Regions from separate parts of the Tumebacillus lipolyticus genome, predicted to be linked through region 1. Evidence: a T-box and tRNA genes for the amino acid it is inferred to sense, from the RefSeq annotation. Region 1 holds a T-box; the other holds one or more tRNA genes.

What was found. A T-box is a leader RNA that pairs with one kind of tRNA and senses whether it is charged. The one in region 1 lies ahead of leuS (leucine--tRNA ligase), so its partner is inferred to be a tRNA-Leu.
Region 2: it encodes a tRNA-Leu, which carries the amino acid that the T-box ahead of leuS (leucine--tRNA ligase) is inferred to sense. The anticodon was not compared.

The regions. Positions count from the first base shown of each region.
Region 1 covers NZ_JBHUIO010000002.1:1,012,946-1,017,366, forward strand. The annotation lists gene ACFSOY_RS04055 (hypothetical protein) at 1-13, opposite strand, end outside; gene leuS (leucine--tRNA ligase) at 148-2,607, opposite strand; T-box leader at 2,688-2,923, opposite strand; gene ACFSOY_RS04065 (LysM peptidoglycan-binding domain-containing protein) at 3,032-4,315, opposite strand.
Region 2 covers NZ_JBHUIO010000008.1:235,606-240,026, forward strand. The annotation lists gene ACFSOY_RS13625 (class I SAM-dependent DNA methyltransferase) at 1-644, opposite strand, end outside; gene ACFSOY_RS13630 (hypothetical protein) at 914-1,249, opposite strand; gene ACFSOY_RS13635 (DUF6236 family protein) at 1,283-2,035, opposite strand; tRNA gene ACFSOY_RS13640 (tRNA-Ser) at 2,228-2,316, opposite strand; tRNA gene ACFSOY_RS13645 (tRNA-Leu) at 2,336-2,420, opposite strand; tRNA gene ACFSOY_RS13650 (tRNA-Gly) at 2,453-2,527, opposite strand; tRNA gene ACFSOY_RS13655 (tRNA-Lys) at 2,610-2,685, opposite strand; gene ACFSOY_RS13660 (CoA transferase subunit B) at 3,184-3,843, opposite strand; gene ACFSOY_RS13665 (CoA transferase subunit A) at 3,874-4,421, opposite strand, start outside.

The DNA.
Region 1 (4,421 bases):
TCGATTCACTCATCTCTGCGTATTCCTCCCGACTTTGATTCCATAGCCTACACTATTTCTCTATCTGACTACAAATTCCTTCAGGTAAATTTCTCCCGACCAAAAGAAGAGCCCTTGCAGAATCGCTCTGCAGGGGCTTCCTCCCAACTAGCCGATCACCAGATTGACCAGTTTGCTCGGCACCACGATCACCTTTTTGATCGTCTTGCCCTCGATCAGCGCATGAACCTTTTCCGATTCGATGACCGCCTTTTCGACCTCTTCGCGAGTGGCGCTCGCCGGGAAGACGATCTTGTCGCGAACTTTCCCGTTGATCTGCACCACATATTCGATCTCATCGAGCACGAGCGCCGACTGATCGTACACAGGCCACGCAACTTCGATCAGCGACTTCGCCTTGCCCATCGCTTCCCACAGTTCGGACGCGATGTGCGGTGCGGCCGGATAGAGCAGGCGAACGGCCGTTTCGATCGCTTCCGCCTTCAGCGCCGCATTCGCCTGTTCCGGATACGAATAGATCGCGTTGACCAGCTCCATGATCGCCGAGATGGCGGTGTTGAACTGATAGCGCTCCCCGATGTCCTCGGTGACCTTTTTGATCGCCGCATGCATCGCCATGCGCATCTTTTTCTCCGCATCGCCCGCAATGTTTGGCGTGCCACCCCGTCTGATGATCGCCATGTTCGACTCGACCATCCGCCAGACGCGCCCCAAGAAGCGATGCGCGCCCTCGATGCCTTGATCGCTCCACTCCAAGTCGCGATCCGGCGGAGCTGCGAACAGCATGAACACGCGAGCCGTATCGGCACCATATTTTGCGATGATGTCTTCCGGCGAGACGACATTGCCTTTCGACTTGGACATCTTCGCGCCGTTGAGCACGACCATGCCTTGCGTCAGCAGGCTTTCGAACGGTTCTGTAAAGTTGACCATCCCCGCGTCATACAGCACTTTGGTGAAGAAGCGGGAGTACAGCAGGTGCAAGACCGCATGCTCGATGCCCCCGATATATTTGTCGACCGGCAGCCAGTTGTTGACCGCCTCTGTGTCGAAAACTTTCGTCTCATCCTGTGCGGAGATGTAGCGCAGGTAGTACCAAGAGGAGTCGATAAACGTATCCATCGTATCTGTCTCGCGAGTCGCATGTCCGCCGCAGGACGGGCAGGTCGTGTTGACAAACTCATCGTTGGTCGCGAGCGGCGACTTGCCTTTCACCCCGAAGTCAACCTGTTCTGGCAACAGGACGGGCAGCTGATCTTTCGGCACCGGAACTGTTCCGCAAGCGGAGCACTGGATCATCGGGATCGGCGCCCCCCAGTAGCGTTGACGCGAGATCAACCAGTCGCGCAGGCGGAACGAGGTGGTCATCGAGCCCGCGCCCATCCCGGACAGTTTTTCCACGATCTTGACCAGCGCCTCGCGGTTGTGCAGGCCATCGAACTCGCCCGAGTTGACCATCGTGCCATCCTCGGTGATCGCAGCGTTCAGCTCGCCGATCTCGCCCGCGGCAGGCTGGATGACGACTTGCTTCGGCAGCTGGTACTTGCTGGCAAATTCGAAGTCGCGCTCATCGTGCGCCGGCACGCCCATCACCGCACCTGTCCCGTAATCGGGCAGCACGTAGTTGGCGATCCAGATCGGCACTTGCTCCCCGGTCAGCGGATGAACGGCGAACGCATCGATCGAGACGCCCTGCTTCTCCGCATCGGTGGAGGTGCGCTCGATCTCCGACGCCTTGCGCACCGCGTCGACAAACGCCTTGATCTCCTGCTCGCGCGGCGTTCCGGCGATCAGCTTGCCGACCAGCTCATGCTCCGGTGCGAGCACCAGATAGGAGACTCCGAACAGCGTGTCCGGTCTGGTGGTGAAGACGGTGACCGTCTCGTCCGTTCCGGCGATCGCGAAGGTGACGTCTGCGCCTGTGCTCTTGCCGATCCAGTTGCGCTGCATCGTCTTGACTTTGTCCGGCCAGCCAGGCAGGTTGTCAAGATCGTCCAGCAGGCGATCCGCATAGTCGGTGATGCGGAAGAACCATTGCTCCAGATCCTTTTTCACCACTTCGGTGCCACAGCGCCAGCAACCGCCATCTTCTACCTGCTCGTTGGCCAGCACCGTCGAGCATTCGGGACACCAGTTGACCGCCGCCTTCTTCTTGTATGCGAGGTCTCGTTCATAGAACAGCTGGAACAGCCACTGCGTCCATCTGTAGTAGTCTGGCGAACAGGTGGCAAGCTCGCGGGACCAGTCGTAGGAGATGCCCAGTTCCTTTTGCTGTTTTTTCATAAAGTCGATGTTCTCGTAGGTGGAGACGTTCGGATGAACACCATGCTTGATCGCATAGTTCTCCGCCGGCATCCCAAACGCATCCCAGCCCATCGGGTGCAGCACGTTGTATCCTTGCTGCTTTTTGAAGCGGGCAACCACATCGCCGATCGTGTAGACCCTAACGTGGCCCATATGCAGGCGCCCCGACGGATAGGGGAATTGCTCCAGCGTGTAATAGTACGGTTTGTTCGGGTCGCTTCCTGTCGCAAAAGCGCGCGTCTCTTCCCAATGAGTTTGCCACTTTTGTTCGATCTGTGCAGGTTCATAGCGTCGTTCGCTCATGAGGAAAACCTCCTTTGATGATGGAAGTAGCGCAAGAGTGCGGAGACATAATAAAACCTCCCACCCCCAGCGCTCGGTTCGCTAGGGACGAGAGGTTGAGTAAACATTCCCGTGGTACCACCCTAATTCAGCACCTGTCACAAACGGAGGACAGGAGCTCTCATTACGTCCGATAACGTGGACGAAACGGCAACGAGTACTCGATTCCCCGCTGCGGCTCTGAGGCGAGTTCATTCGACAAATCTTTACCGACTCTCACCGACCGTCGGCTCTCTGAAAAGTCGGTCGAATTACTGCTCCTCTTCAACGCCAGCTCATCTAACATGATGTGCAACTTGTTGTTAGTAGTATACGCATTTGAAAAACGTTTTGTCAACACGAACAATCAGATCATTTTGTGTTTTCTCAGGAGACATAAGTCCGTTCATTGCGCATCTCTGTGAATGGAATAGGTGTCCTTTAGCAATCGCCATTTTGACTCCAGCGTGCTGCCATGCACGAGGCAGGAGATCCCAGCCAGCTTAAGCTGGGTGACAAGATGCAGTTTTGCAGCAAGGCTGCGAACATCTTCATACCAGACTTCCCGTTTTTCTCCGTCCTCATTCCTGTAGTGAAACATCGGCGACATCGCTCGATCATCCCAGCAGATCTGCTTCGGCTGCAGGACTTCATCGTCACAGTGACCATGCAAGATCAAGGTCGGCAACCGATCGAGTCGATAGGGGATCGGCCAATCATAACCGAAAAACGGGAGTCCGAGCAGCAATTTTTGCCGGGGGACGACGGTCAGCGCATAGCGCAGTGACCGCTCGATCAGATGCAGGGGCGCGACCGCCATCGGCGGACCTTCCAACCTCCCGAACACTTCGTCCGCCTTCCAGACGAGGCGATCGACATGCTGACAGAGAAACTGCAGATCATAAGCGCCGAAGCGCAGATGCTCAGGGTTATCCTCCGCATGCGCTGGCACGCTGAGGTAGAGCTTGCAATCGATCCGTTTGAGCCGCAGGGACAGTTCACGGACAAAGCCATTGAACAGCGGCCGGAGTTGCGGGCTCATCTCCGGCATCTCCAGATGCAGCCCGATCAAACCGTTCTCGCTGATCTTCGACCGCAGCGCCGAAAAAAAGGCGCGCCTGCTCGGCAGATGGCTGAGCAATCGGTCGACACAGTCCCCATCGGCCATCGTGAGCAGGAGCAACCCGCACGTCTGCGCTCTGCTCAGCTCCTCGACCAACTGCGGCGAGAGGAAGGGCGGCATGCGCAGAGCACCGTCCTCCTCCGCCAGCGCATAGGCGATCGAAACGGAGGAGATGCTGTCTTTCGCCTCTTCTAGCGTCTGCAGATCATGCGCCTCTTCCTGCACTTCCCAGCGCATGTGCACTTCCATCCTGTGCTTCGCAAACAGCGGCACTGGCAAGGTGAGCCGCTGACCAGGCACGACCGTTTCGGCTGTGATCAGATTGGAGGCCAACACCATCTTCTCCGGCATGTGAAATCGGTTAGCGATTTTGCGTAAGGTGTCGCCCGCGCGAATCGGATAGGTCAGCAAGGTGGTGGGAACTGGCGACGGTACGAGCAGGGAACAGCCAGACACCAAGCTGTCATCCAGCCAGCCATTGAGCTGTTCGATCTCCGCACCGCTCACCCCGTACGCACGGCCGATGCTCGCGATCGTCTCCCCCGCTTTGACGAGGTGCACAAACATATCTGGCCCTTCACCTTCTCTCCCGTGGAGTACCATAAGGTATTCGATCCACAAAAGATGGGTGAAAGCGCAGCTCGTCCAAGCTGTGCGCCCCCCTGCCGCAACA
Region 2 (4,421 bases), on a different contig from region 1:
GTCTCCTTGATGTAATCGACAGACTGAATCAGCATACCGCCTGAACCAGCCGTTGGATCGCAGATCCGCATACCTTCTTGTGGCTTAATGAGCTTTACAATAAGTTCAACTACCTTCGATGGCGAATAGAACTCCCCACCTTTTTTGCCAGCGTCATCGGCAAACATCTTGATGAGATACTCGTAAGCACGACCCAACATATCAGGTTCGGGTAAATTGCTGTTCGACAAGTCGATGGCACTGAAATGCTGGATTAGCCGTAAAATAGTTTCGTCAGGCAGACGTTCCTTATCGTTAAAGTCGATTGACACTAATACACCTTGTAGTTTGGAATTCTCTTCTTCCAACAGTTCAAAAGCATGGTTGATTGCCGCTCCAATATCCTGTGAGATTGAGCGAATATGTGACCATCGTGCACGTTCAGGGACAAAGAATTGGTGTTCGTCGTGGTCATGCCAACCATAGTCATCCCCATACTGCACTTGAACTTGTTTGGCTTTCTCTACGAAAACGTCGTTAAGACGCTTCAAGAACAACATACCAAAGATATAGTTTTTATAGTCAGACGAATCGATACTTCCACGTAGTATATTTGCAGATTCCCAGAGATGGGATTCAAGTTGCTGCAACGTCAATTGTGACATTTTGAGACCTCCAAGTTGTAAACTACCGTTAGTACTATTTTACTACAAAAAGTCGGTATGTAGTGCGGTATTCCTCATCGCCGCTATGCATGAGAGGAAATGCATAAACACCCACTGGCAGTAACCAGTGGGTGTCAACAACAACTAACTTAATCTCAGGACTCGATGAAATCCTCCAATGAACTCTTTACTCAAAGTGCACCGCTCTTGTGACATTCTCAACAAGCAGGAACTGCATAGAATACCTCCTTCTATAAAAAATATTCTTTTCACTTAAATCCATTCCATCGATTCACATAAAATACATAAGAAAACGGGTTTTCTCGTATCTCACGCTTTCGCTCATTATATCCACGAATTAATACAGTCGCAACTGCAATCACACCGGCACCAGCAAGAAATCCAACTTTCATTTCATTGCTTGACTGGCTAAATGCTACAGCACCTCCTGATGTTAGCAGAGCTAGACCATCCATATTCCTTAGTTCTGTCATACTCTTTAATGATGTAAGAGTTGAGCTGATCCTGCTTTCTCCCAAAAGTCTTGTCAAATCATTGCATCCCATCTCCATGCTCTCTTTGTAATCAAATAAAATCTCATTCATTTCCTCTCGACTCTCTGCCTTTCTTAATTTCCCCTATACAGCATTCAACTCTTTCAGGAAATGAGCTAACTCATCTTTCCGATTCCTTTTGAAAGCAACAATATCACGAATCGAAACGTGGGGAGCTGGAGTTGGCAAACAGTTCCTTAAGGAGACCATAATTGCGGGTTTAGCAATATCATGATCTCCATTTATCGCATCGAACAATATTTTCTCATGAACTTGACTATGAGTTGCCGGGGTAAACCCTGCTTCCAAACCTATGTATTTCGCCATTAGTCCAACAAAAACAGTTGCAATATTTTCGTCAATTTCATGCCAACCGTCATTTTCTACTCCCGATAATTTGCTGATACTTTCTAACGCCTCCTTGACTTCGGGTAAAAGTTTTGACTCATGGATTAAATTCTTGACCGCTCTTCTCTCGATCCATTTAGCTTTTTCATTATGTAAAACAGTTCGGGAACCCTTAGTGGCCCGTTTAAATCCTCCATATCTTCTTTTCCATAAAGAATACTGAGGAGAAGTCAAAAACTCAAAGAATTCATGCTCAAAATTCTCCCTCAATCGAAAATCACCTCGATACAGGAAATCTTGAGGATTAAATGCCCTGAATTGCCCCTCATTTATCAAGTATTCGATATCCGGTTCATTACTCAAGCCTTTATAAAAGTAGTCACTGCCGAATGGAACAATTGAACCAATCTGTCTTGAATATAGTAAGGTGCGTTTCAACCACGCTCGATCAGGAATCGAAATAGTTGGATAATAAATGATATTTGGCATAGGTCTATCTCCTTAGTAAAATTTCTTTTCTTTGATTATAACATTTAAGAACATTCTCCCACATCAACGGCATTTTAAAAATTATTATATAGAATATCCATATCGACTACACACCCTTGCTAACTCGACAACAAAAAAGAGTCCATGCGGTCTATCCACATCTGTGGAAAAACCTCATGAACCCTTACAAATTGGCGGAGAGGACAGGATTCGAACCTGCGTGGGGTTGCCCCCTAACGGTTTTCAAGACCGCCCCGTTATGACCACTTCGGTACCTCTCCGCGTATGAAAAGATAAAAATGGTGCGGTCGAGAAGACTCGAACTTCCACGGGGAAACCCCACACGCCCCTCAAGCGTGCGCGTCTGCCATTCCGCCACGACCGCATGTCAAAGTGTTGCTGATCAAGTTGTAAAGATGGAGCGGAAGACGGGATTCGAACCCGCGACCCTCGCCTTGGCAAGGCGATGCTCTACCCCTGAGCCACTTCCGCGTACAGGATGTACCGCGTCCAACGTTGCGACAGGACGTCGCGTTCTTAGTTGGACTACCTTCATAAGGAAGATAAAAACAAGTGGTGAGCCATGAAGGACTCGAACCTTCGACCCACTGATTAAAAGTCAGTTGCTCTACCAACTGAGCTAATGGCTCCTGTCATGCTGCTATATATCATGGAAACTTTAACCGTGTCGTACAGCGCAGGAAGCGCATCGACAGAATGTAATATATCATTTCTCTTCGATGAATGCAATACTTTTCATCGAAATCGCTTCATGAAAATGATGGGTACAGCCTTAGAAGACCGGCCAATCCTCATGCCTGCGGAGAATAGCAAACAATAGCGTAGCAGACGTGTGGCCACTAATGCTCATGCCCTTCACCACCAAAATAGCACCAAAGCAGAGATGCATTTCATAACGAATGCACCAAACTGAGCGTGCCCACACCATGCCTAATGGAAATCTGCATAGCAATGCTTATAGAATACATACTCAGGATCGTTGTCACGAAAGCAACACCTGCTGAGAGAATCGATTGCTGAACTCGCATACCCCACTCAAAGCAAAAGAGCCTCGCTCACCACGAGGCTCTTCCAGCAAACCACAAGCCAAACCACAAACCGAACCACAATTCCAACCAACAACCAGCCTAGATCGTGATCTCCTTGACACCTTCTGCCGGGATGATCAAGGTCGGCTCCGTCTTGGACTGAATCTCTTCCACCGTATGGCCTGGCGCCACTTCGCGCAGGACGAGACCTTCCTCAGTCACATCGAGCACCGCCAGATCGGTGATGATGCGGTGCACCACGCCGCGGCCGGTCAGCGGAAGCTTGCACTCGTTCAGGATCTTCGCGTCACCATGCTTGTTGTTGTGCTCCATCGTGACGATCAGGCGCTTCGCGCCGTGCACGAGATCCATCGCGCCGCCCATGCCTTTGACCATCTTGCCCGGAATCATCCAGTTGGCCAGGTCGCCAGCTGCCGATACTTCCATCGCGCCGAGAATCGCGATGTCGATGTGACCGCCGCGGATCATCGCGAACGATTCTGCCGAGGAGAAAAACGCAGCGCCTGGGATCGCGGTCACCGTCTCCTTCCCCGCGTTGATCAGGTCCGCATCCACTTCTGCATCGGACGGGTATGGCCCGATGCCGAGCAGACCGTTTTCAGATTGCAGGACGACGTTTAAGCCCTCCGGAATATGGTTGGCCACCAAGGTCGGGATGCCGATGCCGAGGTTGACGTAGAAGCCATCTTGAATTTCTTGCGCTGCACGTTGAACGATTTGGTCACGAGTCAATGCCATTGTAAGCTCCCCTTTCTGCTCCGTTCCCGATTACCCTTGACGAGTGGTACGACGTTCGATGCGCTTCTCGAAATTGCCTTGGACGACGCGCTGAACGTAGACGCTCGGGGTGTGGATTTGATCCGGATCAAGCTCGCCGACTTCGACGATCTCCTCAACTTCTGCGATGGTGATCTTGCCTGCTGCTGCCATCATCGGGTTGAAGTTTTGGGTGGTCTTGCGGTAGATCAGGTTGCCCATCTTGTCCGCTTTCCACGCTTTGACGATCGCAAAGTCTGCTTTCAGCGGGTATTCGAGGATATATTCTTTGCCGTCGATCACGCGGGTCTCTTTGCCCTCTGCGATCGGCGTGCCGACTCCGGCCGGCGTGAAGAAGGCGCCGATGCCAGCACCGCCCGCACGGCAGCGCTCTGCCAGCGTCCCTTGCGGCACCAGTTCCACTTCCAGCTCGCCGGAGAGGAATTGGCGCTCAAACTCTTTATTCTCGCCCACATAGGACGCAACCATCTTTTTGATCTGCTTGTTTTGCAACAGAAGTCCCAGACCCCACTCGTCCACACCGCAGTTGTTGGAGATCA